Regions from separate parts of the Arthrobacter sp. 01T428 genome, predicted to be linked through region 3. Evidence: riboswitches for the same ligand, from Rfam matches in the RefSeq annotation. Region 3 holds a riboswitch; each other region holds the start of a gene.

Region 1 (7,219 bases), on a different contig from region 3:
CTAGACGGGGTAGAAAGTGGCCTTGCCGTCCAGGCGCTTGCGCATCACATCGATGGCCGGGCCGTTCTGGTCCACGCACACGAACCTGCGGTCGAGTTTCGCCGCGACTGAACCAAGCGTGCCGGAACCCGCGAAGAAGTCGAGGCACCAGTCTCCTGGCCGGCTCGATGCCGTGACGATCCGCCGGACCAGGCCTTCCGGCTTTTGCGTCGGGTAGCCGGTTTTTTCCTTGCCGGTCGGGGAAACGATGGTGTGCCACCAAACGTCCGTGGGAAGCTTCCCCAGTTCGCGTTTGGCCGGAGTCACGAGGCCCGGCGCCATGTACGGCTCGCGGTCGACCTCGGCGTTGTCGAAGTGGTACTTGGCGGGGTTCTTGACGTACACGAGGATGTTGTCGTGCTTGGTGGGCCAGCGGTTCTTGGCGCGTGCGCCGTAGTCGTAGGCCCAGATGATCTCGTTCAGGAAGCACTCCCGGCCGAAGATCGAGTCCAGCATGACCTTGGCATAGTGGACTTCGCGGTAGTCCAGATGCAGGTACAAAGTGCCGTCGTCGGCGAGTAGGCGCCAGGCCTCCACAAGCCGGGGTTCCAGGAAGGACCAGTAGTCGCTGAACGCGTCGTCGTAGCGGTGCAGGGCGCCCTTGATGGTGTCATACGAGCGTCCCTTGAAGCCGACGCGGTCGCCGTCGCCGTCGGCGTTGCGGACCATGCGCGTTTCCTGGCGGCTCTGGACCCGGCCCGTATTGAAGGGCGGGTCCACGTAAATCAGTGTGAAGGCGCCGTCCGGCAGCGTCGGGAGGAAATCCGCGTTGTCCGCGTGAACCACCAAGTTGCTGCCGTCCGGCGCCCAAACAGTGTCAGTCATTGAGGCCGTTAAGCCTCGGTGCTCTCGCCGGAGGCACCGGAAGCCGAGACCACTTCGCCGTTGCGGCGGCGGGTGCGGGAACGGCGTGCGCGGGCGGGCTTGTCCGAGCCCTCGCCGGACTGCGGCTCGGCAGACTGGGCCGTTGCCTGAGCGGGGGCTGCTTCGCCTTCAGACGTACGACGGCGGCGCGTTCGGTTGCGGCCGCCCTCACCGTCGCCGTCGCGGGCCGGAGTCTCAGCGGACTTGGGACCGCGGCGTGCACCCTCCCGGCCACCGTCACGGCCGGAGCGTCCACGACCGGAATCGCCGCCGGAACGGGAGTTCTTCTTGCCGGTCTCGCCCAGGTCCTCCAGGACCTCGGCGTCGACGCCCGCAAGTGTGCGCTGGTTGCGGGGCAGGCGGCCCTTGGTGCCTTCCGGAATATCCAGGTCGGCGAACAGGTGCGGGGACGAAGAATATGTCTCCACGGGCTCGGGAGAGCTCAGGCCCAGGGCTTTGTTGATGAGGGCCCAGCGGGGGACGTCGTCCCAATCGACGAACGTGACCGCGGTGCCCTTGTTGCCGGCACGGCCGGTGCGGCCAACGCGGTGCAAGTAGATCTTTTCGTCTTCGACACACTGGTAGTTGATGACGTGTGTGACGTCGTCCACGTCGATGCCACGGGCGGCGACGTCCGTGGCCACCAGGACGTCTACCTTGTTGTTGCGGAAGGCGCGCAGGGCCTGCTCGCGGGCACCCTGGCCGAGGTCGCCGTGGATGGCCGCGGCAGCGAAGCCGCGATCGACGAGTTCCTCGGCTACCTTGGCGGCGGTGCGCTTGGTCTTGGTGAAGATGATGGTCCGGCCGCGGCCGCGGGACTGCAGGATGCGGGCGACAACCTCGATCTTGTCCATGCTGTGGGCACGGTAGATGAGCTGGCGGATGTCGCGCTTGGTCAGGCCTTCGTCATTCGGGTCTGCGGCACGGATGTGCGTGGGCTGCGTCATGTAGCGGCGGGCCATGGCAATGACCGGTCCGGGCATGGTGGCCGAGAAGAGAAGCGTCTGGCGGACGGCGGGAGTGCCGGCAATCAAAGTCTCGACGTCCGGAAGGAAGCCGAGGTCAAGCATCTCGTCCGCTTCGTCGAGGATGACCATGCGAACGTTCTTGAGGTTCAGGTGCTTCTGCTTGTAGAGGTCGATCAAACGGCCGGGCGTGCCGACGACAACCTCGACGCCCTTCTGCAGGGCTTCGATCTGGGGCTCGTAAGCACGGCCGCCATAGATGGTGGCGATACGGGCGTTGCGCTTCCGGGATGCCGTCTGGAGGTCATTGGCCACCTGGACCGCGAGTTCGCGGGTCGGAACAATCACGAGAGCCTGGGGTGCACCCGGGACAGCGAGCTTGTCGTGACCGGCGTCGCCCGGTCCGACGACGCGCTGCAGCGCAGGAATGCCGAAGCCGAGGGTCTTTCCGGTACCGGTCTTGGCCTGGCCGATGATGTCGTGACCGCCCAAGGCCACCGGGAGGGTCATGGCCTGGATGGGGAAGGGATGGGTGATTCCGGCGTCGGCGAGGGACTCGACGATGTCGGCGCGGACGTTGTAGTCGGCGAAGGACTTTTCTGCGATCTCGTGGGGTGTTTCGTCCGAGGAAATGGTTTCCTCGGGTTCGATCGTTTCGGTTCCGTCTGTCAGAACTTCATGGGTGTGCAATTCACTCACAGTGGAGTTTTCCTTATTCATTTGGGCTGCGCTGCGTGCTCAACGGTTGTGGCAGGGCCGTTCCGGAGCACGGACGGGCGCAAGCAAATCCAGTGGAAGCCGATCGCGGGCTATCTAAATACTGGCACTGGGGACCAGCTGGTGTATCTCAAGATCGCGTAGGGGCGGGCTTGTTGATGTCAAAAAATTAACTGAATCAACGACCGGGCATCCATTACTACTCACACAGTCTAGCGTCTGGGCGCAATAAACCCCGGATCGCGGCCGCGGTCCTGTGAACTGATTGCGCTACTGGAGCAGTTCGAAGGTGATTTGGCGGGTGGCAATGTCCGCGTCAAGCAGTTTCACGCGGACCTTCGTACCGGACTCCATTTCGCCATCGCAACGAGCGGTGACCGCCGGCTCGGCGATCTGGACGATGCCGGAGGGGCCGTGGGAGTTGCCGTTCCCATTCCCATTCCCATTCCCGTTGTGGCCGTTGGTGCTGTTCCCGTTCCCGTTTCCGTTGTTCTTGGCAGGCTTCGATCCGGAAATCACCACGGCGTCGAATTCCTGTCCGACGTGGTTCACCAGGAGTGCGGCCTCCACCGTGTCCAAGGCGAGGCGCTCCATTTTGGCGGCAAGCTGGTCGGATGACGCCATGATCTCCGGCAGGCTCGGCAAAGCATCCCGGGCCCATGCAGGGATCTCCGTTCCGTTGCTCAGTGCTTCGCAGATGACCAGGACAAAACGATCGACCAGCCGGCGCAACGGCGCAGTGGTGTGGGCATATGGTGCGCCGATGGCTGACTGCATGACGCTGCCCGGTACTTCGCCGTCGAAAGGCGTGTAGCCGGCGCCCCGGAAAAGCAGCCCCGCGGAATGGAGAATGGCCAATTGCCGGGGGTCTTTGCCGTCGAGGGTCCGTAGGTACTCGCCGTAGCTGGTCCCCTCGGTCCAAGGCTTGCCGAGCGCCCCGGCCTGCCGTTTGAAATGGAGCAGCGAGCGCTCATCGGGAGCGGGCATGGTGCGCAGGATTCCAACCTTGCCGTCGAGCATCAGCTGGGCCGCCGCCATCCCGGTCATGAGCGAAATCTGGGCGTTCCAGTCCTCGACGGGCAGCGAGGGAGCTGCGACGATCCTGTACCCCCCGCCGTCGGGCAGTTGGACGATTTCTTGTTCAGGCATGTTCAGGCTCGCTCCGCCGCGGCGGCGTTCGAGTTCCACCCGTTTGAGCCCGACCTCCTTGAGCAACTGCAGGACGGGATCAGCTGTCCCGGAATCGATCGCGGACTGGACGCCCTTGTAGTTGAGCTTGGCGCGGCTGCGTACGCTTGCCCGGCGAACTGAGACGGTGCGGAACTCTGCTTCGGCATCGAGTTCGAAGTCCCACACGAACGCTCCGCAGTCCTGGCCCGCCAGCAGGCTTCCGGCGTGCTCGCTGATGATCTCGGGGTGCAGCGGTATGCGGCCGTCCGGCGCATAGTACGTCTGTCCCCGGTGGCGGGTCTCGGCGTCGAGCGCTCCTCCCGGTGGCACAAAGGAGGGCACATCGGAGATGGCGTAGAGAACCCTGTAACCATTCCCGGACCGCTCAATGAAGAGGGCCTGGTCGAGATCCGTGGAAGAGGCCGGGTCGATCGTGATGAACGGAACGCCCGTGAGGTCCTGTGCCGGCAACCTGTGTCCTGAAACCGCGGCCTCCGCGTCGCGCAGTGCTTCAGCGGGATAACCAGCGGGCAGCTCGAGTTCGGTCCGAAGCGCCGCCAGTGCTTCCGCGAGCTGGTTCGACGTTTCAGAGACGTTCGGGGCTATGCGCTGATGTGACACGAAAGTCAGGGTAACTCCAAAATCTCCCGGCGTCTCGCTAGGCCGCCGCTGCGTCCAGTGCGGCCAGGAGTGCCTGGGCTGCCGCCGTCGGATCCTCGGCCTCGGTGATGGCGCGGACCACAACAATGCGGCTGGCGCCGGCCCTCACTACGTCTTCCACGTTGCTGAGATCGATGCCGCCGATCGCAAACCAAGGAAGCACTACGCCGCCGACCGTCTCTTCGTCTGCCTGCTTCACCGCATTGGCAGCGTACTTCACCAGATCGAGCCCGACGGCGGAGCGTCCAGGCTTGGTGGGCGTGGCCCACACAGGCCCGACGCAGAAGTAGTCCAAGCCGCTGCGGCCAGGCGACGCGGCGATGGCTGCGTCAATCTGCTCCGGCGTGTGCGTGGAGAGGCCGATGATGGTGGGGTCGTGGAGCAGCTTCCGGGCCGAGCGCAGCGGAATGTCCTTTTGGCCGATGTGGAATACCGGCGCGCCCGACAGGGAAGCGACGTCGGCGCGGTCGTTGACTGCCCAGAGGCGCCCGTGACGGTGCGCCACGGATTGCAGGATCTCCAGGAGTTCCAGTTCCTCTGCCGCTTCGATGGTCTTGTCGCGCAGCTGGATGATGTCCACGCCGCCCTCGAATGCGGCATCGACAAACTGCTCAAAATCACCCTGTTGCTTGCGGGCGTCGGTGCAGAGGTAGAGGCGGGCGGTGGTGTGGACATCGTGCTGGGTCATGGAAACAGAGTAGTTCCTCTAAACTGGGCTGGTACCGCGGGAGCCGCGGCGGCAGTCACAATCGCCGCGCGGCTGAGAGGGCTTCAGCGCCGACCGCTTGACCTGATCCGGCTAGTACCGGCGTAGGGAAGGACTCCATGGACGAAGTAAACACCCAGCACGGGCCCCTGCACACAGACGTGGCGGTGATCGGGGGCGGCGTCATTGGCCTGGGCATTGCGTGGGAAGCCCGAAGGTCGGGCCGCTCGGTTGCCCTGATCGATCCCGCGCCGGCCATCGGCGCTACTTTCGCGGCGGCGGGGATGTTGGCACCCGTCAGTGAACTGCACTACCAGGAAGAGGACCTCCTGGAGCTCATGCTCGAATCGTCGGCGTTGTGGCCGGACTTCGAACACAATGTGACCGGCTCACGAACCCGACGCAGCACGGGTTACCGGACGACGCCGACCCTCGCCGTCGGTGCGGACGCAGCGGACCGCCGGGCGCTCGCCGATCTTCGGGACGTCCAGCTGGCCCATGGCCTGGTGGTGGAATCCGTGCCGTTGCGCGAAGCACGGGAGCGTGAGCCGCTCTTGAGCCCGCAGATTTCCTGTGCCTTCGACATCCCGGGCGACCACCAAGTGGATCCTCGCCGGCTTTCGGCCGCGATTCTAGGCGCGCTGGCGGAGCACCAGCCCGGCGATTCGAGCTGGATTCCGGGGGCCGAAGGCGGTTTCGCGGTCCGGGACACTGCGGCGGGCCTCCTGTGGGAGGACGGGCGCGCCGTCGGGGCCGTGCTCGGCTCAGGCATCGAAGTGCTTGCCACGGAAACGGTGGTAGCCAACGGACTCGATGCCGCCCGCGTGAAAGGACTGCCGGATGGATTGTCGCTCCCGTTGCGTCCCGTCTACGGCGACATACTGCGGCTGCGCGTCCCGGACCACCTGCAACCGCTGGTCACCGCCACGGTCCGGGGAATGGTGCGCGGAGTGCCCGTCTACATCGTTCCCCGCGATGACGGGACCGTGGTGATCGGCGCGACGCAACGTGAGGACGGATTGTCGTCGTCCGGGGGATCGGCCAACCCGGTGTCAGCCGGCGGCGTCTACCAATTGCTCCGCGACGCCCAGGTATTGGTTCCGGCCGTTGCCGAGCTGGAACTCCTTGAAGCAACTGCCCGGGCCCGTCCGGGCACCCCGGACAACGCACCGCTGCTGGGCCGCGTCGAAGGTCGGGAAGGAACCGTGCCCGGCCTCATCGTGGCCAGCGGCTTCTTCCGCCATGGCGTGCTCCTCACTCCGGCAGCGGCAAAAATCTGCGTTGGACTCATGGATGGCACCGCCGATCCCCGGTGGAACAAATTCCGCCCGGACCGCTTCTCCCGCCCGCTCTCAACAGCAAGGGCTTCCGCAGACGGCCCATCGGCCGATACCTTAAATCCCCTTCTGAAGGACCACGCATGAACATCAAATTGAACGGCGCAGACCACACGCTGAGCGACGACGCTTCCGTCACCACCCTCGTCAGCCACATCACCGGACGCGTTGTGGATTCCAGCGGCCAAGCGGCCGACGGACGCAAGATCGGCGTCGCCGTCGCACGCAATTCCGAAGTGGTGCCGCGCAGCCAGTGGGCTGCCACCGCGCTCGCAGACGGCGACGAACTCGAAATCGTTACCGCAGTACAGGGAGGCTGAACCATGACCACAGCAAGCACTCACGAAGCAGGCACCCGAACCGATGCCCTGGTGATCGACGGTGTTGAGTTCGGCTCGCGCCTTATCATGGGAACCGGCGGAGCTCCGAGCCTAGACGGCCTCGGGGCAGCCTTGCTGGCTTCCGGCACCGAACTCACTACCGTCGCCATGCGGCGGTACTCACCGACGGAAACCGGTTCGCTGTTCCAATTGCTCGTAGACCACGGCATCCGTGTCCTGCCCAACACCGCCGGCTGTTTTACCGCCAAGGATGCCGTCATGACAGCCGAGCTAGCCCGGGAGGCATTGGAAACGGATTGGGTGAAGCTCGAGGTCATCGCCGACGAACAGACGCTGCTGCCTGACGCCGTGGAGTTGGTGGATGCGACGGAGAAGCTGGTGGACCGCGGCTTCAAGGTCTTCGCCTACACCAACGACGAC
Region 2 (7,219 bases), on a different contig from region 3:
GACGCGCAGGATGACGTCGCCGCCATTGCCGCCGTTGCCGCCGTCGGGTCCACCGAGGGGCTTGAACTTCTCGCGCTTAACAGAAACACAGCCGTGGCCGCCTGTTCCGCCGGATACGTGAAGTACTACCCGGTCTACGAAGGTCGCCACGTGTTTCTCCTCTATGTGGAAATTACTGCTTGAAGTGCGTGTTGCGCCGCTGTTGCGCGGCCGCCCGCCCTAGTAAATTCTAGTGCGGTTAAAAAGACAGATGGAGCGGGCCATACGGCCCGCTCCACCCGTTCAGAACGTGTTATTACTCTGCAGCTGCAGCAGCAACGATGTTCACTACGCGACGGCCACGGCGAGTACCGAACTCAACCGCGCCTGCCTGCAGGGCGAACAGGGTGTCGTCGCCACCGCGGCCGACACCGGCGCCCGGGTGGAAGTGGGTGCCGCGCTGGCGGACGATGATCTCGCCTGCGGAAACGACCTGGCCACCGAAGCGCTTTACGCCGAGGTACTGGGCGTTGGAGTCACGACCGTTGCGAGTGGAGCTCGCGCCTTTTTTATGTGCCATTTGAAATGCCTGCCTTTAAATTCTGGGGAATCTGTTGAAAACCTGAACAGCAACCAGTGGTTACTTGATACCGGTGATCTTGATCTTGGTCAGTTCTTGACGGTGACCCTGGCGCTTCTTGTAGCCGGTCTTGTTCTTGAACTTCTGGATGACGATCTTCGGACCACGGAGGTCTTCGAGGATCTCAGCCGTAACCTTGACCTTGGCCAGATCCGCAGCTGCGGAGGTGACCTTGTCACCGTCCACCAGGAGCAGTGCGGGCAGCTCAAGGGTGCTGCCGGCTCCACCGGGGACGCGGTTCAGGGTTACGTAGTCTCCAACGGAAACCTTTTCTTGGCGGCCGCCTGCGCGGACAATCGCGTACACCACTTGGGCACTCACTTCTCTCGACGTTTATTACTAAATTTGCGTGCGGAACCCCGATCCAAAAACGGGCCTGGTTCACGCTGTGCCTCAACGCCGTGGACTCCGGTACGGAATCCATGAGTCATCCCTCGAATAGTTCTAAATGAAAGGTCAGTTCCAAATGAACGGTTTCTAGGGGCATAACCCAAGTGTTGGCGTAAGCACCGAAGATCTAGATTACGCTAGTTTCGCCTTCGGCTGCAAATGAGGCCAGGTCCGGAGGCTGCCACGTGATGGCTGCCACAGACTGGCTATGCCGCCATCCGGTACCGTGCCCGTCCACCTTACCCTGCCGGCCGCGAAAAGCTCGGATCCTCACGCCGACACGCTGCAACGCCTGCGGGGGCAAGCCGCGTTCCGGTGCCTCCTCCCCGGAAGACCGGCTCAGCCGTGCAACCTTGGAGCATCGAAGAACGCCGTTTCATAGCGGCAGGATTGGGCAAACGCCTCCATCATCGCTGTGCACTCCGCGGGCGACGCAACCTGCGCGGCGGCATCCGTGATGTCGATCGCCTTGCGGGTGGCCTCCGCGAACGCCTCTTCCGCGTAGGTGCGCAGCCAATCCGCATAGGGGTGCTCGTCCGATACTCCGGCCTCGACAAACCCATGGTGGAGCCGCTGTCCCACCTCGGCGTACAACCAGTAGCAAGGCAACACGGCAGCAACCAGCACCGCATAGCTTCCCGACGCCGATGCCGCCAGCAAGTGGTCCACGTAGGCCTTGGTGACCGGGCCCAGCTCTCCGCTCACCTGGCGTCCACTGAGCCAATTCCGGTGCAGCTCGGATTCGACTTCAAGGCACATCTGCGAGCCGCGGGCCCAGAACAGCTGTTCGGTTTCACTCGGAGCGAGGGCGCTTGCCCGTGCCAGGACCCTGGAATAGCCGTTGAGATAGATGGCATCCTGGGACAGGTAGTAGCTGAACTGCGCTTCGCTGAGACCACCGGATTGCAAGTGCTGGATGAAGTCCAAGCCATAAATGGCTGCCAGTTCCGTTTGGGCGGCGTCCCACATCCGGACGGCGAAGTCCCCCGGTTGAAGGGCCTGCTGGAGCGCGTGGAAATGATGGATCGGCCCGTTGCCCTTCCCTACTTCCAGCACCTCGGACCGGGTCAGCGCCTCCTGGAGCCAGGGCTTGACGACACGCAAAGCAGACTCCCAATCGCCGAGCCGCGCCTTGGCCGTCGCCATCGCCGACGACAGGGAACATCCCGTCCCATGGCTATTGCGGGTCTCCACCCGTTGGCCGGCGAATTCCACCACGTCCTGGCTCAGGACTCCCCCGGTATTGACCAGGGCATCGGGGCAGCCGGCTCCCTGCAGATGGCCCCCCTTCACCAGGACGGTGTTTCCGCAGCTAGCGGCCAGGCGCTTGCCTTGCTCCAACGCCGATGCCCAATCAGTGGCAACAGGCTCGCCAAGCAGCATGGCCAATTCCGGAAGGTTGGGGGTCACCAGGTCTGCGAGGGGCAGCAGTTCCCGCAGTGCGGTTTCAGCGGACTCCGCGAGGAGCCTGTCGCCACTGGTCGCGATCATCACTGGATCCAGGACGACGACGGCGGGGCGCGCCTCGCCGAGCCAGCGGCGGACTTCGTGGATGACCGCCGCGTCCCCGAGCATGCCGATCTTGACGGCATCAACCGTGATGTCGTCGCTAATGGCGTCCAATTGCTGGCGCAGGAACTCCACGGGAGGCACATGGACGCCAGTGACGCCCTGTGTGTTTTGTACAGTGAGCGCCGTGATGACGGCCATGCCGTAGCCGCCATTGGCCGCAATGCTCTTCAGGTCTGCCTGGATCCCAGCACCACCTGAGGGGTCCGAGCCGGCGATGCTGAGGACCCTGGGGATGGGGCGCTGGATGGCCTTGAGCGGGTAGACAGATGATTGCGCCGAAACAGTCATGCGAGACATCCCTTCGCCGGTGCTAACCGGACAGGTTCAACGGGTCTGGTCTCAGCCGGCTCGGTGCGCGGCACCCCGTGTCAGTCCCCTAGCTTAACCCTGATCACGCCTCGCCCGCTGAAATCGCCCATTGCAACCGGACTGCCAGGGTCGGCGGATTGGCCCACAACGCCGAAACCCCGGCGGTTTCCACAGGAGCGGAAACGGCCGGGGCTTAGGCACGGTACTGCGTTCAGAGTTCGGACTTCGGCACACCGACGCCGAGGATGATCGGTTCCGCTGCCGCCGTCGGCTTCGTCGGGGCGGCGTCTGCTGCCTTGGCCTCGTGCGCGGCCCCACCGGAAGCAGCCGCGGCAACCTCGTGGTGCTCCACGTTGGTGGCGTTGGCGGCACCCTGGGCCCGGCTGGCGCTACGGTTGCGTCGGCCTCGGCGTCCACGCGAACCCGAGTCCGGGGATTCACCGCTTGCAACGGCTGCGGGGGCCCCTGCGGGGGTTTCTTTGGCTGACGTTGACGTCGTGGCGGTGTCCGGAGCTTCTCCGAGCCCTGCGAATGCCTGTGCCAATAGGTCCAGGCTCATGGCAGGTGTGCCACTTGCAGGCTCCTCTTCGTGGTGGACGAAAGGCAACGCAACTTCCTCGCCGCCGAATCGCAGCACAGGCTTCGAACGTTCCTCGCCACTCGAAGCAGCGGCCGGAGCCTGGACCGGGGCCGCTGGTGCCTGGACCGGGGTTACTTCCGCTGCGTGCCCGTCGGCGAGCAATTCCGCCGCGTGGTGGAGCTCGTCGTCGTGCAGGTGGGCAGCGTGGGCTGCAGCCGCGATGGTGGCAAGGGCTGCGCGGGTGGCTGCCTGACGGTTCGGGTCGGTGGATTCCACAGTGTGGACCGGCACCGAAGGGGTGACGGGCAGTTCAGTGGTCCCCGGCCCCGTGCCGCGGCCGCGGCGACGCTTGCGCTGCTCGGGGCGGACGGCTGGCTGTGACTCCGTGCGCGGGTGGTGGTGTTCAGCTGCCACCACGTTGGCCCGACGGTGCTCCACGGGCTCGTCGTGCGTGACGATTCCGCGCCCTGCGCACGTCTCGCACTGCTCGCCGAAGACCTCCAGCAGGCCGGTGCCCATGCGCTTGCGGGTCATCTGGACCAATCCAAGCGAGGTCACCTCGGCGACCTGGTGCTTTGTACGGTCCCGGCCGAGGCACTCGACCAGGCGGCGCAACACGAGATCGCGGTTGGATTCCAGGACCATGTCGATGAAGTCGATGACGATGATTCCACCGATGTCGCGCAAGCGGAGCTGGCGGACCACTTCCTCGGCAGCCTCAAGGTTGTTCTTGGTGACGGTCTCCTCGAGGTTGCCGCCGCTGCCGGTGAACTTCCCGGTGTTGACGTCGACAACCGTCATGGCCTCCGTGCGGTCGATCACGAGCGAACCACCGGAGGGCAGGAAGACCTTGCGCTCCAAGGCCTTGTGGATCTGTTCGTCCACGCGCCATGCCGAGAAAATGTCCTGATCCGAGGTCCACTTCTCGAGGCGTCCCACCAGGTCCGGCGCCACGTACGTGACGTAGGCCTCGATGGTGTCCCAGGCTTCATCGCCGGAGACGATGAGCTTGGAGAAGTCCTCGTTGAAGACGTCACGGACAACCTTGATGGTGAGGTCCGGTTCGCCGTACAGCAGTTCCGGAGCCAGGATCTTGGTGGACGTGGACTGGCTTTCGATGCCTTCCCACTGGGCCCGCAAGCGGTTGATATCGTGTGTCAGCTCTTCCTCGGAAGCACCCTCGGCGGCGGTACGGACAATAACGCCCGCGTTCTCCGGGAGGCGGTCCTTGAGGATTTTCTTCAGGCGGTTGCGCTCGACGTCGGGCAGCTTGCGGGAAATTCCCGTCATTGACCCGCCCGGTACGTACACAAGGTAGCGGCCGGGAAGTGAAATCTGGCTCGTCAGGCGTGCGCCCTTGTGGCCCACCGGGTCCTTGGTGACCTGGACCAGCACGGAGTCGCCTGACTTCAGGGCGTTCTCGATGCGGCGCGGTTTGCCTTCCAGGGTGACGGCATCCCAGTTGACTTCACCGGCGTACAGTACGGCGTTGCGGCCGCGTCCGATGTCTACGAACGCGGCTTCCATCGACGGCAGCACGTTCTGGACCTTGCCCAGGTAGACGTTGCCGATGAGGGAATCCTGCTGTGTCTTGGACACGAAGTGCTCCGCGAGCACGCCGTCTTCGAGGACACCGATCTGGATCCTGTCGTCGCGCTGGCGAACGATCATCTGGCGGTCGACGGACTCACGGCGGGCCAGGAATTCGGCTTCGGTGATGACCTGGCGGCGGCGGCCGGTCTCGCGGGATTCGCGGCGGCGCTGCTTCTTTGCTTCAAGGCGGGTGGAGCCCTTGACGCTCGTGACTCGGTCGGAGCCGCTGGTGGACTCAACGTGCGCGCGGGGAGCGCGGACGCGGGTCACCGTGTTGGGGGGATCGTCGTCTCCGCCGCCCGTCAGTTCCAGGTCCTGATCGCCGCGACGACGGCGCCGGCGACGGCGGGAGGTCACGCCTTCTTCGAGGGCCTCCTCGGTACCGGCTTCTGCCTCGTCCTCGGATTCCGCAGAGGTTTCTTCTCCCGCGTCATCACGCTCGGTGCCCCGGCGTCCGCGACGGCCACGGCTGCGACGCCGACGGCGGCTGCCGGCTTCGTCCAGTTCGTTCTCCTCGGAACCTTCCTCAGCTTCGGCCCGCGGTTCCTCGTCGACGACGGCCGGACGGACAACGGCGCTCAAGTCAGGTGCCTGGAAGATCATGGACGTGACGGAGGCAGGTTCCAGGAACAGCGACGCGATCGGACTTGCGGCTTCGGCGTCGACGGCCGGCTCCCCGGTGGTTTCCTCGGGCGCGGGCTCCGCGGCCGGCGGCTCCACAGTGGTTTCCCCGGGCGACGCAACGTCGGCAGCCGGTGTTTCAACCGGGGCTTCTTCGGCAACGGGCTCGGCGCTCTTTGCCCTCGTCGTACGACGCCGGCGGACCGGTTTTTCGGGGGCGGCTTCGGCCTCTGGTGCTATTTCAGGTACGACGGCGGCAGCAGCCTCCGGTGCCTCGCCACCTTCCGTGGACGCTTCTTCAGCGAAACCCGGCAGCGGCTCGGAGGTTTCGACCTTCTTTCGAGCCCTGGTGCGCCGGACGGGAGCCTTGGGCGTTTCCGTGTCGCTCGCTTCGGCGACAGGCTCGGCGGCGGTTGCGGCAGCTCCGGCGTCGGGGGCTTCATCCGCGGCGACCGTCTTCGGTGCAGCCTTGCGGCGGGTGCGGGTGACCTTTTTGGGTGCTTCGGTGGTCTCGGTGGACGCCGCATCTTCGGCGGCGGCTACAACTTGCTCATTATCCATATGTGGCAACACTCCTGCCCTTGCGCAACCGCCACATCCGGTGCCCAGAGGGGCAATATTGTCAAAACCCGCAGGCGTTGACAGAAGTCAGTAGTAGTCTTTCCGGTTCGCACCAGCATGGGGGTGCGGCATCCACGGAAAGCCGGCTTCGCTCCAAACCCGTTGTTCTAATGCCACAACCAGGTGCCGTCCATGGTCACTGCGGCCCTGCCGGGGATCATTGGATCCTGGGCATGCCCTGCAAATGATTGGCGGTCTTGGGAACAAGATACCGGACCGGATTCCGCATGTGGATCGGCTTCCGGCCATGTTCATTCTCTCACACGCCCGCACTCCCGGCAGGAAGCATGCCCTGAAAGCTTCCGTGCCGCCGCCTTTGCTGGACGCGTCCTCCAGCCTCCGCGGCTAGAATCCTCCCAAGAGCAGTCCCCGGTCCTGCGCCGGGCCATCCAGAAAAGGACAGCCAACCATGCCGAGCCCCGCCAGCCCGAACCTGGCCAATAACGATGCCCGCTCCCTCAGGCAGGAGGGAACCGGCAAGCACACCGACGACGCAGCCATGCCGCGCATGGTCCGCGACCGCCCCTTTGCCTGGCTCTTGCTCGCCACCGGCGCGATCGCGTGGCTTGCGTCCGGCGCACTCGTGCTGGAAAAGCTGCAGGTTCTCATGGACCCCAACCACATAACGGCCTGCGACCTCAATCCGTGGGTGTCCTGTGGCAGCGTCATGAAAACACCGCAGAGTTCGGTTTTCGGTTTCCCCAACATGTTCATCGGGATTGTCGCCTTCGCCGTGATCATCACCACCGCCATGGCGATCTTTGCCGGGGCCAAGTTCGCCCGCTGGTATTGGATCGGACTGCAGACGGGCGTCACACTGGGGTTCATCTTCATCGTCTGGCTCTGGTCCCAGGCCCTGTATGTCATCCATATCCTGTGCCCGTTCTGCATGGTGGTGTGGGCCTGCATGATCC
Region 3 (7,219 bases):
CAGCTTGACCCGCGTTCTCCTGGGGCTCATGCTCCTGGCAAACGCCACCAACCTGCTGATCCTCGCGACGGGTGGCTATGCCGGACTTGCCCCGCTGTTCAACAAATCGACGGATCCGCGCGACTACAACGATCCTTTGCCGCAAGCGTTGATCCTGACGTCGATCGTGATTTCCTTCGCGGTGACGGCATTCATGCTCGGCATCATCTACCGGACCTGGGCATTGGCACGGCAGGACGACATCCAGGACGACGCCGAAGATAGGCGCGTCGCGAAGACACCCAGCTTTGACGCCGAAGACGACTCGGTGGTTCCCGAGGAAACTTCCGAATTCCCGGTTACGGCAGTCACCGAAGCAGCCAAGGAAGGAGGCCCCCTGTGAACATCGCCAGCCTGGCGCCGCTCGCCGTCGTGCTTCCCATCCTCGGTGCCGCACTGACGTTCGCCCTGAACAGGAACCCGCTGGCCCAACGCGCGGTCAGCATCGCTTTGTTGTCCCTCACGTTGCTCCTGGAATGCTGGCTCCTTGCCTCGGTATGGACCACAGGCACCGCATCCGTCACCTTGGGCGGCTGGCAGCCGCCGTTTGGCGTGGTGATGGTGGTGGACCAGTTCTCCTCGCTCATGTTGGTGGTCTCCTCCGTCATCAGCCTCGCGGTGCTGATCTACGCCACCGGCCAGGGCATGGCCGACGGCGACCGTGAGGCACCGGTGTCGATATTCCACCCGACCTACCTGATCCTGGTGGCCGGTGTCTCGAACGCCTTCCTCACCGGTGATCTCTTCAACCTGTACGTCGGCTTCGAGATCCTGCTGACGGCGAGCTACGTGCTCATGACACTGGGCGGTACCGGTCCGCGCATCCGCGCCGGGGTCACCTACGTGGTGGTTTCCGTCGTGTCATCGGTGTTGTTCCTGATCGCCATTGCGATGATCTACGGGGCCACCGGAACCATCACCATGGCGGATCTCGCCATCAAGCTGGCCGAATTGGATCCGGGCACCAGGAACCTGCTCCACGTCATGCTGCTCGTGGCCTTCGGCATCAAGGCCGCCGTGTTCCCGCTGTCCTTCTGGCTGCCTGACTCGTACCCGACCGCACCGGCACCGGTCACTGCCGTGTTCGCCGGTTTGCTCACCAAGGTGGGCGTCTACGCCATGGTCCGCACGGAGACCCTGCTGTTCCCGGGCGATACCTTGAACACCCCGTTGATGGTGGTTGCGCTCCTCACCATGCTCGTGGGCATTCTCGGTGCCATAGCCCAGAGCGACATCAAACGATTACTCTCCTTCACCTTGGTCAGCCACATCGGCTACATGGTGTTCGGGCTTGCCATGTCTTCCGTAGCCGGGCTTGCTGCCGCCGTCTTCTATGTGGCCCACCACATCACTGTCCAAACGAGCCTGTTCCTGGTGACCGGCTTGATCGAGCGCCGCGGTGGGAGCTCGTCGGTGGATAGGCTGGGTGGGCTCGCAAAGCTGTCTCCACTCCTCGCGCTCTTGTTCTTCATTCCGGCCATGAACCTCGCGGGAATCCCGCCCTTCTCCGGGTTCCTGGGGAAGCTCGGACTCCTGCAGGCAGGCATCGCCCTCGGGACACCACTGGCCATTACCTTGGTGGTGGGCGGGGTGGTCACGAGCCTCTTGACCTTGCTGGCCATTGCCCGCGTCTGGAACCGCGCATTCTGGCGGAAGCCCGAGGACGCTGACTACCCGGCCGCCGTCCTCAAGGACACTGCCGCCGTCGGCCTGCTTCCGAGGACCATGGTGGGGCCAACCGCCGCGCTGGTGGTCTTTGGCGTGGCGCTGACAGTCTTCGCAGGTCCGCTGTTCCAATTGGCCGGAAACTCCGCGGAACAGATGCTGGACCGTACGGCGTATATCCATTCCGTGCTCGGCGAGAATGCCAAAGTCCCGGGCATCGCTGCGCCGGGTGCGTCGACCCCACTGCAGGGGGTTGGCAAGTGAGCCGCAAGCGGATTTCGTTCCGCACCGAGTTGCCCCTGCTGGTCTGGCTGGTGGTCGTGTGGGGTGCGCTCTGGCGGGACTTCAGCCCCGGCAACCTGGTATTCGGTGCGCTGATCGCCGTGGTGGTAGCCAGGGTCTTCTACTTGCCTCCAGTGGAGCTCAGCGGACGATTCAACGTGCTGCGCGCCATTCCTTTCGCCGTCGTGTTCCTTGGCAAAGTGGTGGCCGCGAGCTTCCAGGTCATGTACCTCGCGGTCTTCCGCGGGCCCTTGGTAACCAACGCCGTCGTCGCTGTTCCCCTCCGCAGCCATTCCGACCTCATGGTGACCGCAACAGGGCACGTGATTTCGCTGATTCCGGGTTCCTTGGTGGTGGAGGTGGACCGCTCGACGTCCACGCTCTATATCCATGGGCTCAATGTCCGCAACGATGTGGACACCGCCAAGCTGCGCAAGGAAGTCCAGGACACGGAGGCCTCGCTGATCCGGATCATGGGTACCCAGGCGGAAATGGACGCACTCCAGGCCGAAGGCTGGCCTGCAACGAGGGGAGCTCGCTCGTGAAAGACATCGTGCTGATCGTCACGGCGGTGGTCCTTAGCCTCGCCGCCGCCGGCGCGATCTACAGGATCGCCGTCGGGCCGTCCCTGCTGGACCGGGTGCTCGCCTCGGACGTGCTGCTCGCCATACTGGGTGCTGCATTGGCCATCGACATGGCCGTCAACAGGCACCTCAACAACCTCGTGCTGCTCGTCGCGCTGACGCTGATCGGTTTCATCGGATCGGTGACGGTGGCGCGCTTCGTGGCCGACCGGAGAGGACAGGTCAATGACTCCTGACGCCACCGGAGCGGACGCCGTCATCGATGCCGTCACCGCGGTGCTGCTGATTGTCGGTGCGGTGATGTCATTGGGCGCGGCGATCGGCCTGCTGCGCTTCCCGGACCTGATGAGCCGCATGCACGCAGCTACCAAGCCGCAAGTGCTCGGGCTGTTCCTCGTCTTGGCAGCCATCGGGCTGCAGATGCGCGAATGGTGGGTGTGGCCGATCCTGGCCGTCGCTTGGATCTTCCAACTGCTGACGGTGCCGGTGTCCGCACACATGGTGGGCCGCGCAGGCTACCGGACCAAGCACCTGCACCCCGAGTTGCTGAGCATCGACGAACTCGAGGCCGTGGTGCTGCGGGCCGCCGGTCAACGGGCAGCGGAGAAAGCCCAAGCCGACCCGACAACTCCCCACACCGGGAACGGCGGGAGCCCAGGCCCTCAAGGCGCCAACGGCGGGCCGTCAGCCTAGACGATGTCCTGTGTCTTCGAGAAACGCGAGATGGCGCGCTGGGTACTGCGGCTTGCGAAAACCTGGATGACGGCGCTGACAGTCGCCGAAATCAGGGCGAAGGTCAGTGCAGAGCGCAGGCTTGCCTCCATATCATCGTGACCCTTGGGAGGTTTCTTGCCGGTGGACTTTTCCCACAGCGCATTGACGAGCTTGGTGCCGACAAAGCCAGCGCCGATGCTCACGCCGGTGCCGAGCAGTTTGATGAGGAGGTTCATTCCGGGACTCCTTGCGGGTGGAAACAGGACCGTCCCCAGCCTAACCCCACTTCAGGGCAGTTCCGGAGCAACGGATGGAGCTTGGCGCCTCTGCCGGAAGAACTCCTCCAAGGCCCCGGGCTTTGGACGGACAGGCACGATGTCACGGTCCTCGGCCAGTATCGCTTCCACTGTGCCGAGGGCGACGAGCTCATCCAGCAGCGCAAGCGTGGGCGGCATGAGCTTGAGTGTTCCGGCGACTTCGGCGTCCAGGATTCCGCGGACGGGTGTCCACAAGGACGACGACGCTTCCGTGGTCTGGTGCCTTGGCTCGGCACCGGAAACCGGGCAGGCAAGGTAGAAGTACGTGTCGAAGCGCTTGGGCTGGTCCTGCGGAGTGACCCAGTTGGCCCACGGGCGGAGGGTGGCGGCGTCAAGCTTCAGCCCGGCCTCTTCGAACACCTCACGCTGCGCGGCCGCCAGCACCCGGCCGGCGTTGAACCTGGCGGAGGCAGGTTCGACGGCGATGCTGCTCCGGTGCCATGCGGCGGCGTGCTGCTCGACGACGTCGTCCGCGAAGTCCCAGCCGGAGCTGTCCATCTGGTCCACCCGGCCCCCGGGGAAGACCACCATGCCCGCGGCGAAATCCATCGTGGAAACCCGGTGCTGGACGAACACCTCCAAAGCCTGCGCCGCACCTTGAGAGCCCCCGGGAACCGCGGCATCCCGGACCAGGATCACGCTTGCGGCGAGCCTCGGTTCCGCCACCGTGGTGCTGTTCGCTTCGCCATTGCCTGCCAAGACCGCTCCTTTGCCCGCTCTGCCGCGTCACATTCTGCTGGATCATTGTCCCAGTTTCTGCGGCCGCCCGCGCCATTCCGGGCCGGCCTGCGCTCACCCGGCGAGTGATCCAGCAGAATCCGTCGTCTCCGCGTGTTTGTGACCGTTCCGCGGACGCCAACACAGCGCCCGCAACCCCGCCAAGGTGTAAACTGAACCACGCCCAAAAGGGTGGATTGATAACGACAGGGGAGCGCCGCCGTCGGGCACGCAGCAATGCGGCACGGAGGACGGGCGCTGAGAGTGCGGACAGCCGCAGACCCTCGAACCTGATCCGGCTAGTACCGGCGCAAGGGAGTCGAGTTCTCATAGTGTCCGGACCGGCGCGGCGGAAGCCGCTCGCAGGCAACCGGGAACACTTTCCCCTCCTGTTCCTCAGGAGGACAAAATGACTGGTATTTCTGCAAGGCCGGGCCTCACCAAGCCTGGTTACAACTGGCGCGTCGTGGACATCGTCGTGGCGGCACTCATCTCGATCGCCGGTGGCGTGATCTTCTGGGCATGGGACCAGATGGCTTTGGTTGCAACACCTATGTCCGCCGGCTACCCGCCCCTGAGCGGCCTGATCGCCGGCGGCTGGATGATTCCGGCAGTCTTGGGCATGCTCATCGTCCGCAAGCCCGGTGCGGCAATTTTCTGCGAAACAGTGGCCGCCACGAGTGAGCTCATCATGGGTTCCCAGTACGGCACCACGGTGCTGATCTCGGGCCTGCTCCAGGGCCTCGGTGCGGAACTCATTTTCCTGGCCTTCATGTACAAGAAGTTCAACCTGCCGGTGTCCCTGCTGGCCGGTGCCGGTGCGGGCCTGTTCTGCGGCCTGAACGACTCCTTCCTGCCGTGGGGCTGGAACATCGCCTACGAACCGGTCGACAAGCTCGCGTACATCGTGTTCTGCACGATCTCCGGGGCCGTCATTGCCGGTGCCCTGTCCTGGATCGCTACCCGCGGCCTGGCCAGGACCGGTGTCCTGAGCGCGTTCGCGTCACGCAAGGCCGCCTCGGAGCCCGTCTTTTCCTGATGCCCAGTCCTGACTCCGGCACCTCTGCCGTGGTGCGACCCGCCGCCATTTCCGCGCAGGGCTGGGGCTGGCGGCACGCCGGCCGCACCACGCAGGCCATCCACGCCCTGGACCTGGACATCCGTCCTGGCGAGCGCGTCCTGCTGCTTGGCCCCTCGGGCGCAGGCAAGTCGACGTTCCTCCATGCCCTGGCGGGCGTGCTGGGCGAGGAAGGCGACGACGCCGACGAGACCGGCTCGTTGCTGGTTGACGGCGTTTCCCCGAAGGCCCAGCGGGGCCGTGCCGGACTCATGCAACAGGACCCCGAAACCCAGGTGGTGCTTTCCCGCCTGGGCGACGACGTCGCGTTCGGCGCCGAGAACCTTTGCGTGCCGCGGGACGAGATTTGGAAGCGGGTCCATGAAGCGCTCGACGACGTCGGGCTGCTGCGGAGGGCCGGTGGCAGTGCCAGCGGCAACTTTTCGCTCGACCACCCGACGTCGGCCCTCTCGGGCGGGCAGAAACAGCGCCTTGCGCTCGCCGGCATACTGGCGATGCGTCCCGGCCTGATCCTCCTGGACGAGCCGACCGCCAACCTTGACCCGGCCGGCGTCTTGGAAGTGCGCGATGCCGTGGGCCGCTGCCTGGACAAGACCGGCGCCACCTTGGTGGTGGTGGAACACCGGGTATCGGTCTGGAAAGACCTCGTGGACCGGATTGTGGTGCTTCAGCCGGGCAGTTCCTCCTCGGGAGGTTCGACGCCGGCGGTGCTTCTGGACGGTGACCCGAACACGGTTCTGGCGCAAGCAAGGGACATGCTCACTGCTGCGGGCGTCTGGGTGCCTGGTTACGTGCCGGCCACCCGCCCACGTTCGGGAACAGGCGCCGGACCGGCGGCCGACTCCGGGGCGGGGAGCTCCCGGAATGGGGGCGAGTTGCTGCTCGCCACCCAGGAGCTTGCGGTGTCCCGCGAACGGACACGGCGCCGGGGGTTCAAAACGATCGCCCCGCGTCCTGTGCAGTCCGGACTCGACGCCGAAGTGTTTGCCGGGCGGGCACTGACCATCACCGGTCCCAATGGCGCCGGAAAATCGACCTTCGCTTTGACCCTCGCGGGGCTGTTGGCGCCGATATCCGGGGCGGTGACTGCCGCCGTCGGGCTCAGCGACGGCGCGGGCCCCGACCCGTTCAAGTGGAAGGCCCAGCAGCTGATCTCCCGCATCGGGACTGTGTTCCAAGAGCCCGAGCACCAGTTCGTCACCGGCCGCGTCCTCGATGAGCTCATGTTCGGCCCCAAGCATCTTGGCCATGGCGAGGAACGGGTGGACGAGTTGCTGGAACGGCTGCGCTTGGGGCATCTCGTGGACGCCAATCCGTACACGCTCTCCGGGGGCGAAAAACGGCGGCTATCCGTGGCGACGGTGCTCGCCGCGCACCCCCGCGTCCTGGTGCTGGACGAACCCACTTTCGGCCAGGACGCGAACACGTGGGCTGAGCTTGCGTCGTTCCTGTCCGAACTGCTCGACGCCGGCACCTCCGTGGTTTCCGTGACCCACGACCAGGAATTCAGCTCCGTCCTGGGCGGCGCCGAGATGCGGCTCGAGCCTGCATTCCAAGGCGGCGCCCGGCAGGAAGCAGGTGCGGCATGAGGGACGCCCTGACCCTGCGCGGCAACAACGCCCTCCTGACACGCGCCAATCCGCTGGCCAAGTTCGTGTCGGTCTTCCTGATCACCCTGGTGTTGGCGTTGTCCATCGACTTGGTGTCAGCCTCGACCGCGCTCCTCGGCGAATTGGCGTTGTTCCCCCTCGCGGGGCTCACCGTGCGCTTGCTCTGGCAGCGCGGCTGGCCCTTGATTATCGCGGCCGCGCTCGGAGGTTGGA
Region 4 (7,219 bases), on a different contig from region 3:
GTGGAGCGGCCGGACCTGGTCCGCTCCCTCGTGCTGGTGGAACCGGCTTGTCTTTCCTTGACAGCTGAATTACCCGCCACCGCGGCGTACCGGGCACTCATGGAGCCGTTGTTCCGGATCCGGCACGAACTCAGCGATGACGATTACCAACGCGAATTCGTCCGCAGGGCGTTTTCTTCCGAGGCGGCTGTCCTCAGCACCCCGGAGGCCCGGCGAACCGCGCGACGCCTGCGGCTCCAGGCTCCGCCGTGGGAAGCGCCCCTGCACATTGTGCCGGGAGTTCCCACGCTTGTGCTGACCGGTGGTTGGGAACCCCTCTACGAAGAGATCGCCGGGTACTTGCAGGAAACCGGCGCCCTCCACCGCGTTGCGGCTGGAGGACACCGGCCTCATGACTCAGTTGAAGGAGACCGGATCATCCGCTCCTTCATCGCGGATGCCAGCCGCGCAGGATCAGTCCAGGCTTCCTGATCAGTTCAGGTTTCCTGACGCCGCCTCACGTTTTCCTGCGGGAACCTCAAGCTCGGGCAAGTAGACCTTGCCCCCTGATGCCAGGAACTCCTCGCTCTTTTCGCGCATGCCGCTATACATTTCCGCGATGGCCGCTTGGGAATCGGCTGAGCCGTATTCGTCGCGGATGTCCTGGCTAATGCGCATGGAGCAGAATTTTGGTCCGCACATGGAGCAGAAGTGCGCCGTCTTGGCCGGTTCTGCCGGGAGTGTCTCGTCGTGGAAGGATTCGGCCGTGACCGGATCCAACGACAGCGCGAACTGGTCACGCCAGCGGAACTCGAAGCGGGCCTTGGACAGCGCATCGTCGCGTTCGTGGGCGCCGGGGTGTCCCTTGGCCAGGTCAGCGGCGTGGGCGGCGATTTTGTACGTGATCACGCCGGTCTTGACGTCGTCCTTGTTGGGCAGGCCCAGATGTTCCTTCGGAGTGACGTAGCAGAGCATCGCGGTTCCGTAGCGTGCGATCTCCGTGGCGCCGATGGCGGAGGTGATGTGGTCGTAGCCCGGGGCGACGTCGGTGACAAGGGGGCCCAGCGTGTAGAACGGCGCGCCGTCACACAGCTCCTGCTGGCGCTCCACGTTCTCCCGCACCAAGTGGAACGGGATGTGTCCGGGGCCTTCGACCATGACCTGCACGTCGTACTGCCACGCGCGCTTCGTCAGCTCGGCCAAGGTGTCCAGCTCGGCGAACTGCGCGGCGTCGTTCGCGTCCGCCGTCGCGCCCGGGCGCAGTCCATCACCCAGCGAGAACGCGACGTCGTACTTGGCGAAGATTTCGCAGAGCTCGTCGAAGTGGGTGTAGAGGAAGTTTTCCTCGTGGTGGGCCAGGCACCAGCCCGCCATGATGGAGCCGCCACGGGAAACGATGCCCGTCACGCGGTTCGCGGTGAGCGGCACGTACCGCAGCAACACGCCGGCGTGGATGGTCATGTAGTCCACGCCCTGCTCGCACTGCTCAATGACGGTGTCGCGGAAGATTTCCCACGTGAGCTTGTTGGCTTCGCCGTTGACCTTCTCGAGGGCCTGGTAGATGGGCACGGTGCCGATCGGTACGGGGGAGTTACGGATGATCCATTCGCGGGTGGTGTGGATGTCATCGCCCGTGGACAGGTCCATGACGGTGTCGGCGCCCCATTGCGTTGCCCACTGCAACTTGTCGACCTCTTCGGCGATGGAGCTGGTGACGGCCGAGTTGCCGATATTGGCGTTGATCTTCACCAGGAACGCCTTGCCGATGATCATCGGTTCGGATTCGGGGTGGTTGATGTTGTTGGGGATGATGGCCCGGCCGGCAGCGACCTCGCTGCGGACGAGTTCCACATCGCAGTTTTCGCGAAGTGCCACGAACTGCATTTCGGGCGTGACGATGCCCTGTTTCGCGTAATGCATCTGTGTCACGGTCTTGCCGTCGACGGCGCGGCGGGGCACCGGCTGAGCCCCCTTCCACTCCGCGGAGGCGGCGCCGCGGCGGACGGCAGACTTGCCGTCGTCGAGCAGGTTCCGTTCGCGGCCGCTGTAGGCCTCAGTGTCGCCGCGGGCTTCGATCCACTCGCTGCGGAACGGTTCGAGGCCCACTACGGGATCACTCCCGGGTCCGGCGGTCCGGTACACCTGGAACGGGGCGTTGGCCTCGCCGTTGGGGGACGGTTCGAGGGCGATTTCCGTCACTGGAACCCGGATTCCCGTGTCGGCATCCTCCAGGAACGCGAGGGAATGCGACTTGAGGGAGTGGGTCACATCGTGGTCCGATCCCTTTTGGGTAGGGCTCAGCTGTGTTTCTTTGGTGCTCAAAGGATTACTCACTTCCTTCGCCGGCATTACCCGGACAGGTTCAACGGTCGCAGGCTGCATCAGCCCGATCTCAGCCCTTGCAAGGGCCCCCGTGTGGTCGTAGACGAAGCTACCACAGCTGCCAGCGCTTGTGACAGATGTGACCGCGCCGGCGAAGCTCCCGGGAACTAGGGTGGAATCATGGCGGAAATCATCGAATTCAGCGGCGCCGTCCTCACCGGGCCGGAGGAGGAACGGCGCGGCCTCTGGTCGGTCGACGGACGGCTGACCTTCGTCCGGCCACTTGCGAAGCCCGACGTCGTCCTGGACGGTTGGGTGCTTCCCGGCCTGGTCGACGCGCATTGCCACGTTGGCTTGGGCAAGGGCGGAGCTGTCGACGAGGAGACTGCCCGCCTGCAGGCGACTGCGGACCGGAATGCCGGGACCCTCTTGATCCGCGATGCCGGATCCGCAAGCGACACGCGCTGGCTGCAACGCCGGGCGGACATGCCGAGGATCATCCGCGCGGGCAGGCACATCGCGAGGCAACGGCGGTACATCCCCGGGCTGGCCGAAGAGGCGGAGCCGGAGGATCTGATGGAGGCAGTCCGCAAGCAGGCGCGGTCCGGAGACGGCTGGGTCAAGATCGTGGGGGACTGGATCGACCGCTCCGCCGGGGATCTCGGCCCGTCCTTTCCGGCCGCCGTCGTCAAGGACGCCGTCGCGGCCGCACACGACGAGGGGGCGCGGGTGACCGCCCATTGCTTCGCCGAAGGGACAATCGATGACATGCTCGACGCCGGGATCGACTGCATCGAGCACGCCACCGGATTGTTGCCCCACCACATTCCCCGGCTGCTGGACCAGGATGTGCCGATTGTCCCCACGCTCATCAACATTGCGACGTTTCCGGACATCGCGAAGCAGGCTGAAACCAAATTTCCGCGCTACGCCGCCCACATGATCGCGTTGTGGGAGGGCAGGCATGAGCGGGTCCTTGAGGCGTTCGACGCCGGAGTGCGGGTGTACGCCGGAACCGACGCCGGAAGCGTCATCAAACACGGCCGGATCGGCGAGGAGATCCTGGAACTCCAGCGGGCGGGTCTTCCGGCGGCCGCCGCCCTCGATGCTGCCTGCTGGTCCGCCCGTGAGTGGTTGGGTGCCGACGGCATCAGCGAAGGCGCCAGCGCAGACGTCGTGCTCTACGCAAAGGATCCCCGAGCGTCCCTAGAGATCGTGCTGCAGCCCGGATGCACCGTTCTGAGGGGACACATTTCAGGAAGCGCCGGGCATTAGGAATAAATTGAAGCTTCAAGTAATTTAGATACATAGAGGTTGCCGAAGGGCGGCGCCACAAAAAGCCGGGAGTTTCACATGACCATCACATCCAGCCAGGATCTCCTTCCTGCCGAACTCACCATGGGCACTGTCATGCTCAAAGTGGGGGACATGAAGCTCATGGGCGACTACTACCAGCGGGCGCTGGGGCTGGACGTTGTCGCCGAACAGGACGGCGGGCTCTACTTCGGCCGGCTAGGCAAGCCGTTGGTGCACCTCGCGCCGGCCGCTGGTCTCCAGATCCCGGGCCGCGGAGAGGCCGGACTCTTCCACACGGCGCTGCTTTTCGAGGATCAGCCCTCGCTCGCCGCAACTGTTGCCTCCGCCGCGCAGTACGAACCCCACGCCTTCGTCGGCAGTGCCGACCACTTGGTCAGCGAAGCCTTCTACTTCACCGACCCGGAGGGCAACGGCATCGAACTCTACTACGACAAGCCCCGTGAAGGCTGGGAGTGGAACGGCAGCTCGGTCGTGATGGACAGCTTGCCGCTCCCGCCGCAGCGCTACCTCCAGCAGTACCTGAGTGAAGCGGCCGTGACGGGCCAGCATGGGGCGGGCGCCGGCGTCGGGCACGTCCACCTCCAGGTGGGCGACGTGAAGACCGCCCATGATTTCTACGTCGACACCCTCGGCTTCGAGCAGACCGCCGGCTGGCACGGGCAGGCCCTGTTTGTCTCCGCGGGCGGCTACCACCACCACATGGCCATGAACGTGTGGAACAGCCGCGGTGCAGGCCCGCGCAAGGACACCCTCGGCCTCGGCGAGGTGGTCATCGAAGTGCCGTCAGGAAACGACGTCGGCGCGCTCGCCGATCGCCTCAAGGTAGCGGGCATCGCCTCGCACCACACAGGCCAGGAGCTCCGCTTCGAGGACCCGTGGCGCAACCGCCTGCGGGTCGCGGTCCGCTACGCTTGATCCGACGGCGTGGCGCATCTCGGCCGCTGCGCCGCAGCTCCGTTGGCACGACTGAATGAGAGTACTTTCCATGGGCTTTGCTGAAATCTTTGTTGCCACCCACGATGAAGCACTCAAGAGGGCCGCTGCCCTGGAGAAGGGCAGCGACGTATCCGGCGCCGCGGTACGGATCCCGGGAATCAGCGATTTCGAAGTAGAACAACTCGGCGACCTCGCGGGCACGGCCGTGCACGCAGGCGGGGCCGACTATGAGCTTGCTTTGGTGGACGTCACCAGCGACGCCTTGCTGGGCGTCCCGGAAGCGATGGTGCGTGCCCTGTCTGAGCTCCTTAGCTACGAGACCGAAGGCGAAGGGAACGTCCTCGACGACGTCGCCGAACGCTGGGCGGCCCAAGAGGACATGCCCTTTGATGCCCAACAGGCCCGCCTGTACGTCCAGCAGTTGGCGGCCCTCGCGAGCGACGTCGAAAAGGCCGAACGGGGCGGTCTCTACGTCTGGTCCGCTGAGCAGTAACCCCGCAGAAAACCCGCCGCACGGGCTGCGTGTTCGAAATACTGTCCGCCATCTGGCACAATGGACAGGTACTCGATCCGCGCGGCCCCTCTCTCCGTGTGTGCATCTTGTCCTTGGAACCCTCAAGTATGGCCCGCCCCACGGGTGCAGAACGACGGGCTCAACCCCGTTTCAGAAACAGGAGTGACCACAAAAGTGGCCGTAAAGATTCGCCTTAAGCGCTTCGGTAAGATGCGCGCACCGTACTACCGCATCGTCGTCATGGACTCCCGCGCCAAGCGCGATGGCCGTGCGATTGAAGAAATCGGCAAGTACCACCCCACCGAAGAGCCCTCGTACATCGAGGTTGTCTCCGAGCGTGCACAGTACTGGCTGTCCGTCGGCGCCCAGCCGACCGAGCAGGTTGCCGCGATCCTCAAGATCACCGGTGACTGGCAGAAGTTCAAGGGCCTCCCGGGCCAGGAAGGCACGCTGAAGACCAAGGTCGCCAAGCCTGCTTTCGTTGCACCGGAGAAGGGTTCCGTCATCATTCCGGAAGCCATCACCAAGAAGGCCAAGCAGTCGGAAGCAACTGAAGCTCCCGCTGACGCTGAAGCAGAGACCACCGAGGCTGAGTAAGTTGCTGGCAGAAGCGCTCGAGCACTTGGTCCGCGGGATCGTTGACAGCCCTGAGGACGTCAAGGTCAGTGCCAAGAACAACCGCCGCGGGGAATCCCTCGAGGTGCGCGTTCACCAGGACGACCTCGGACGGGTGATCGGTCGCCAGGGTCGCACCGCACGCGCTTTGCGCACTGTGATTGCGGCATTGGCGGGCGGCGAGCAGGTGCGGGTCGACGTCGTCGACACCGACCGTCGCCGGTAACGCGCTCAGCAATACTTGTCTTAAATCCGGCCCCTTCACCAGATTATGGTGGAGGGGCCGGATTGTTTTACGAGCAAACCCAGCCGTGGGTCCCTCATCCGGGCCCAGCGAAGAAATCAGAGGAACCCCATGCAGCTCCAGGTTGCCCGAATCGGCAAGCCCCACGGAATCCGCGGCGAAGTCACCGTCCAGGTGCTCACCGATGCCCCCGGCGATCGTTTCGTCCCGCGCACCGAATTTGTGGTGGAGCCCGCGAAGGCCGGCCCCTTGACCATCAGCAGCGCCCGGTGGAACAAGGACATCCTATTGCTCGGTTTCGAAGAGATCTCCACGCGCAACCAGGCGGAGGAAATCCGCGGCGCGAAGCTGTTCATCGAGACCGAAGAGCTGGAAGAGGACGACGACGAAGGCTGGTACGAGCATGAGCTCGTCGGCCTTGAGGTCCGCGTCGGCTCGCAGACCGTAGGTAAGGTGACCGCGCTCAACACCATGCCGGTCCAGGACCTGCTGGTCATAGAAGACATTGACGGCAAGGAAATCCTGGTGCCCTTCGTCGAAGAGATCGTGCCCGAGGTCAACGTCGAAGACGGCTACGTGTTGCTCACGCCTCCGCCGGGGCTCTTCGAACTGAACACTGATGCTTCCGGCACCGATACGGAAGAGGACGACGCTGAAACCAAGGATGACGCCTAAATGCGCATTGATGTCGTCAGCATCTTTCCCGAGTACCTGGCGCCGCTTGAGCTTTCCCTCATAGGCAAGGCCCGCCAGGATGGGCTCTTGGAGGTCAATGTCCATGACTTGAGGGCCTTCACCACCGACAAACACCGCACCGTGGACGACACTCCGTATGGTGGCGGTGCGGGGATGGTCATGAAGGCCGAGCCCTGGGCCCAGGCCTTGGAATCCATTGCCTTTGCACAAAATGCCGAAGTTGGAACTGCCGCGCCTGAGCGCTCGTCGGACGCGCCGGCGAAAAAGCCGGTCCTGATTGTGCCGTCGCCCGCGGGGGAGCGCTTCAACCAGGCACTCGCCTATGAGCTCGCCGAGGAAGAGCAGCTCGTTTTCGCCTGCGGCCGCTATGAAGGCATTGACGAACGCGTCATGGAGTGGGCGGCAGGGCACTTCACCGTGCGTCCGGTCAGCTTGGGCGACTATGTCCTCAACGGCGGCGAAGTCGCAGTCCTGGCCATGGTCGAGGCCATCGGACGCCTGCTTCCGGGCGTCGTCGGCAATCCCGAATCCTTGGTGGAGGAATCCCATTCGGACGGCTTGCTGGAATATCCGGTCTACACGAAGCCCTCGTCATG

What was found. A riboswitch is a leader RNA that binds a small molecule or an ion and turns the genes downstream of it on or off. The one in region 3 is predicted to bind thiamine pyrophosphate.
Region 1: it holds a riboswitch for thiamine pyrophosphate, as region 3 does, so the genes downstream of both, thiO (glycine oxidase ThiO) here and AC1DJB_RS18285 (ECF transporter S component) in region 3, are expected to answer to the same signal.
Region 2: it holds a riboswitch for thiamine pyrophosphate, as region 3 does, so the genes downstream of both, AC1DJB_RS21180 (bifunctional hydroxymethylpyrimidine kinase/phosphomethylpyrimidine kinase) here and AC1DJB_RS18285 (ECF transporter S component) in region 3, are expected to answer to the same signal.
Region 4: it holds a riboswitch for thiamine pyrophosphate, as region 3 does, so the genes downstream of both, thiC (phosphomethylpyrimidine synthase ThiC) here and AC1DJB_RS18285 (ECF transporter S component) in region 3, are expected to answer to the same signal.

Annotation. Positions count from the first base shown of each region.
Region 1 is NZ_JBFTPW010000001.1:386,584-393,802, forward strand. It holds gene AC1DJB_RS01860 (PHP domain-containing protein) at 1-4, shown strand, start outside; gene AC1DJB_RS01865 (DNA-methyltransferase) at 1-864, opposite strand; gene AC1DJB_RS01870 (DEAD/DEAH box helicase) at 873-2,567, opposite strand; gene AC1DJB_RS01875 (RNB domain-containing ribonuclease) at 2,856-4,376, opposite strand; gene thiE (thiamine phosphate synthase) at 4,414-5,103, opposite strand; TPP riboswitch at 5,130-5,249, shown strand; gene thiO (glycine oxidase ThiO) at 5,241-6,545, shown strand; gene thiS (sulfur carrier protein ThiS) at 6,542-6,778, shown strand; gene AC1DJB_RS01895 (thiazole synthase) at 6,782-7,219, shown strand, end outside.
Region 2 is NZ_JBFTPW010000027.1:42,632-49,850, reverse strand. It holds gene obgE (GTPase ObgE) at 1-150, opposite strand, end outside; gene rpmA (50S ribosomal protein L27) at 296-559, opposite strand; gene rplU (50S ribosomal protein L21) at 620-928, opposite strand; gene AC1DJB_RS21180 (bifunctional hydroxymethylpyrimidine kinase/phosphomethylpyrimidine kinase) at 1,349-2,869, opposite strand; TPP riboswitch at 2,861-2,957, opposite strand; gene AC1DJB_RS21175 (Rne/Rng family ribonuclease) at 3,102-6,245, opposite strand; gene AC1DJB_RS21170 (vitamin K epoxide reductase family protein) at 6,715-7,219, shown strand, end outside.
Region 3 is NZ_JBFTPW010000019.1:61,056-68,274, forward strand. It holds gene AC1DJB_RS18250 (Na(+)/H(+) antiporter subunit C) at 1-382, shown strand, start outside; gene AC1DJB_RS18255 (Na+/H+ antiporter subunit D) at 379-1,968, shown strand; gene AC1DJB_RS18260 (Na+/H+ antiporter subunit E) at 1,965-2,531, shown strand; gene AC1DJB_RS18265 (MrpF/PhaF family protein) at 2,528-2,806, shown strand; gene mnhG (monovalent cation/H(+) antiporter subunit G) at 2,796-3,263, shown strand; gene AC1DJB_RS18275 (DUF4235 domain-containing protein) at 3,260-3,520, opposite strand; gene AC1DJB_RS18280 (NUDIX hydrolase) at 3,572-4,300, opposite strand; TPP riboswitch at 4,517-4,653, shown strand; gene AC1DJB_RS18285 (ECF transporter S component) at 4,728-5,357, shown strand; gene AC1DJB_RS18290 (ABC transporter ATP-binding protein) at 5,357-6,985, shown strand; gene AC1DJB_RS18295 (energy-coupling factor transporter transmembrane component T family protein) at 6,982-7,219, shown strand, end outside.
Region 4 is NZ_JBFTPW010000001.1:733,778-740,996, forward strand. It holds gene AC1DJB_RS03425 (alpha/beta hydrolase) at 1-471, shown strand, start outside; gene thiC (phosphomethylpyrimidine synthase ThiC) at 472-2,301, opposite strand; TPP riboswitch at 2,297-2,404, opposite strand; gene AC1DJB_RS03435 (amidohydrolase family protein) at 2,482-3,576, shown strand; gene AC1DJB_RS03440 (VOC family protein) at 3,655-4,533, shown strand; gene AC1DJB_RS03445 (hypothetical protein) at 4,604-5,047, shown strand; gene rpsP (30S ribosomal protein S16) at 5,243-5,665, shown strand; gene AC1DJB_RS03455 (RNA-binding protein) at 5,667-5,909, shown strand; gene rimM (ribosome maturation factor RimM) at 6,039-6,602, shown strand; gene trmD (tRNA (guanosine(37)-N1)-methyltransferase TrmD) at 6,603-7,219, shown strand, end outside.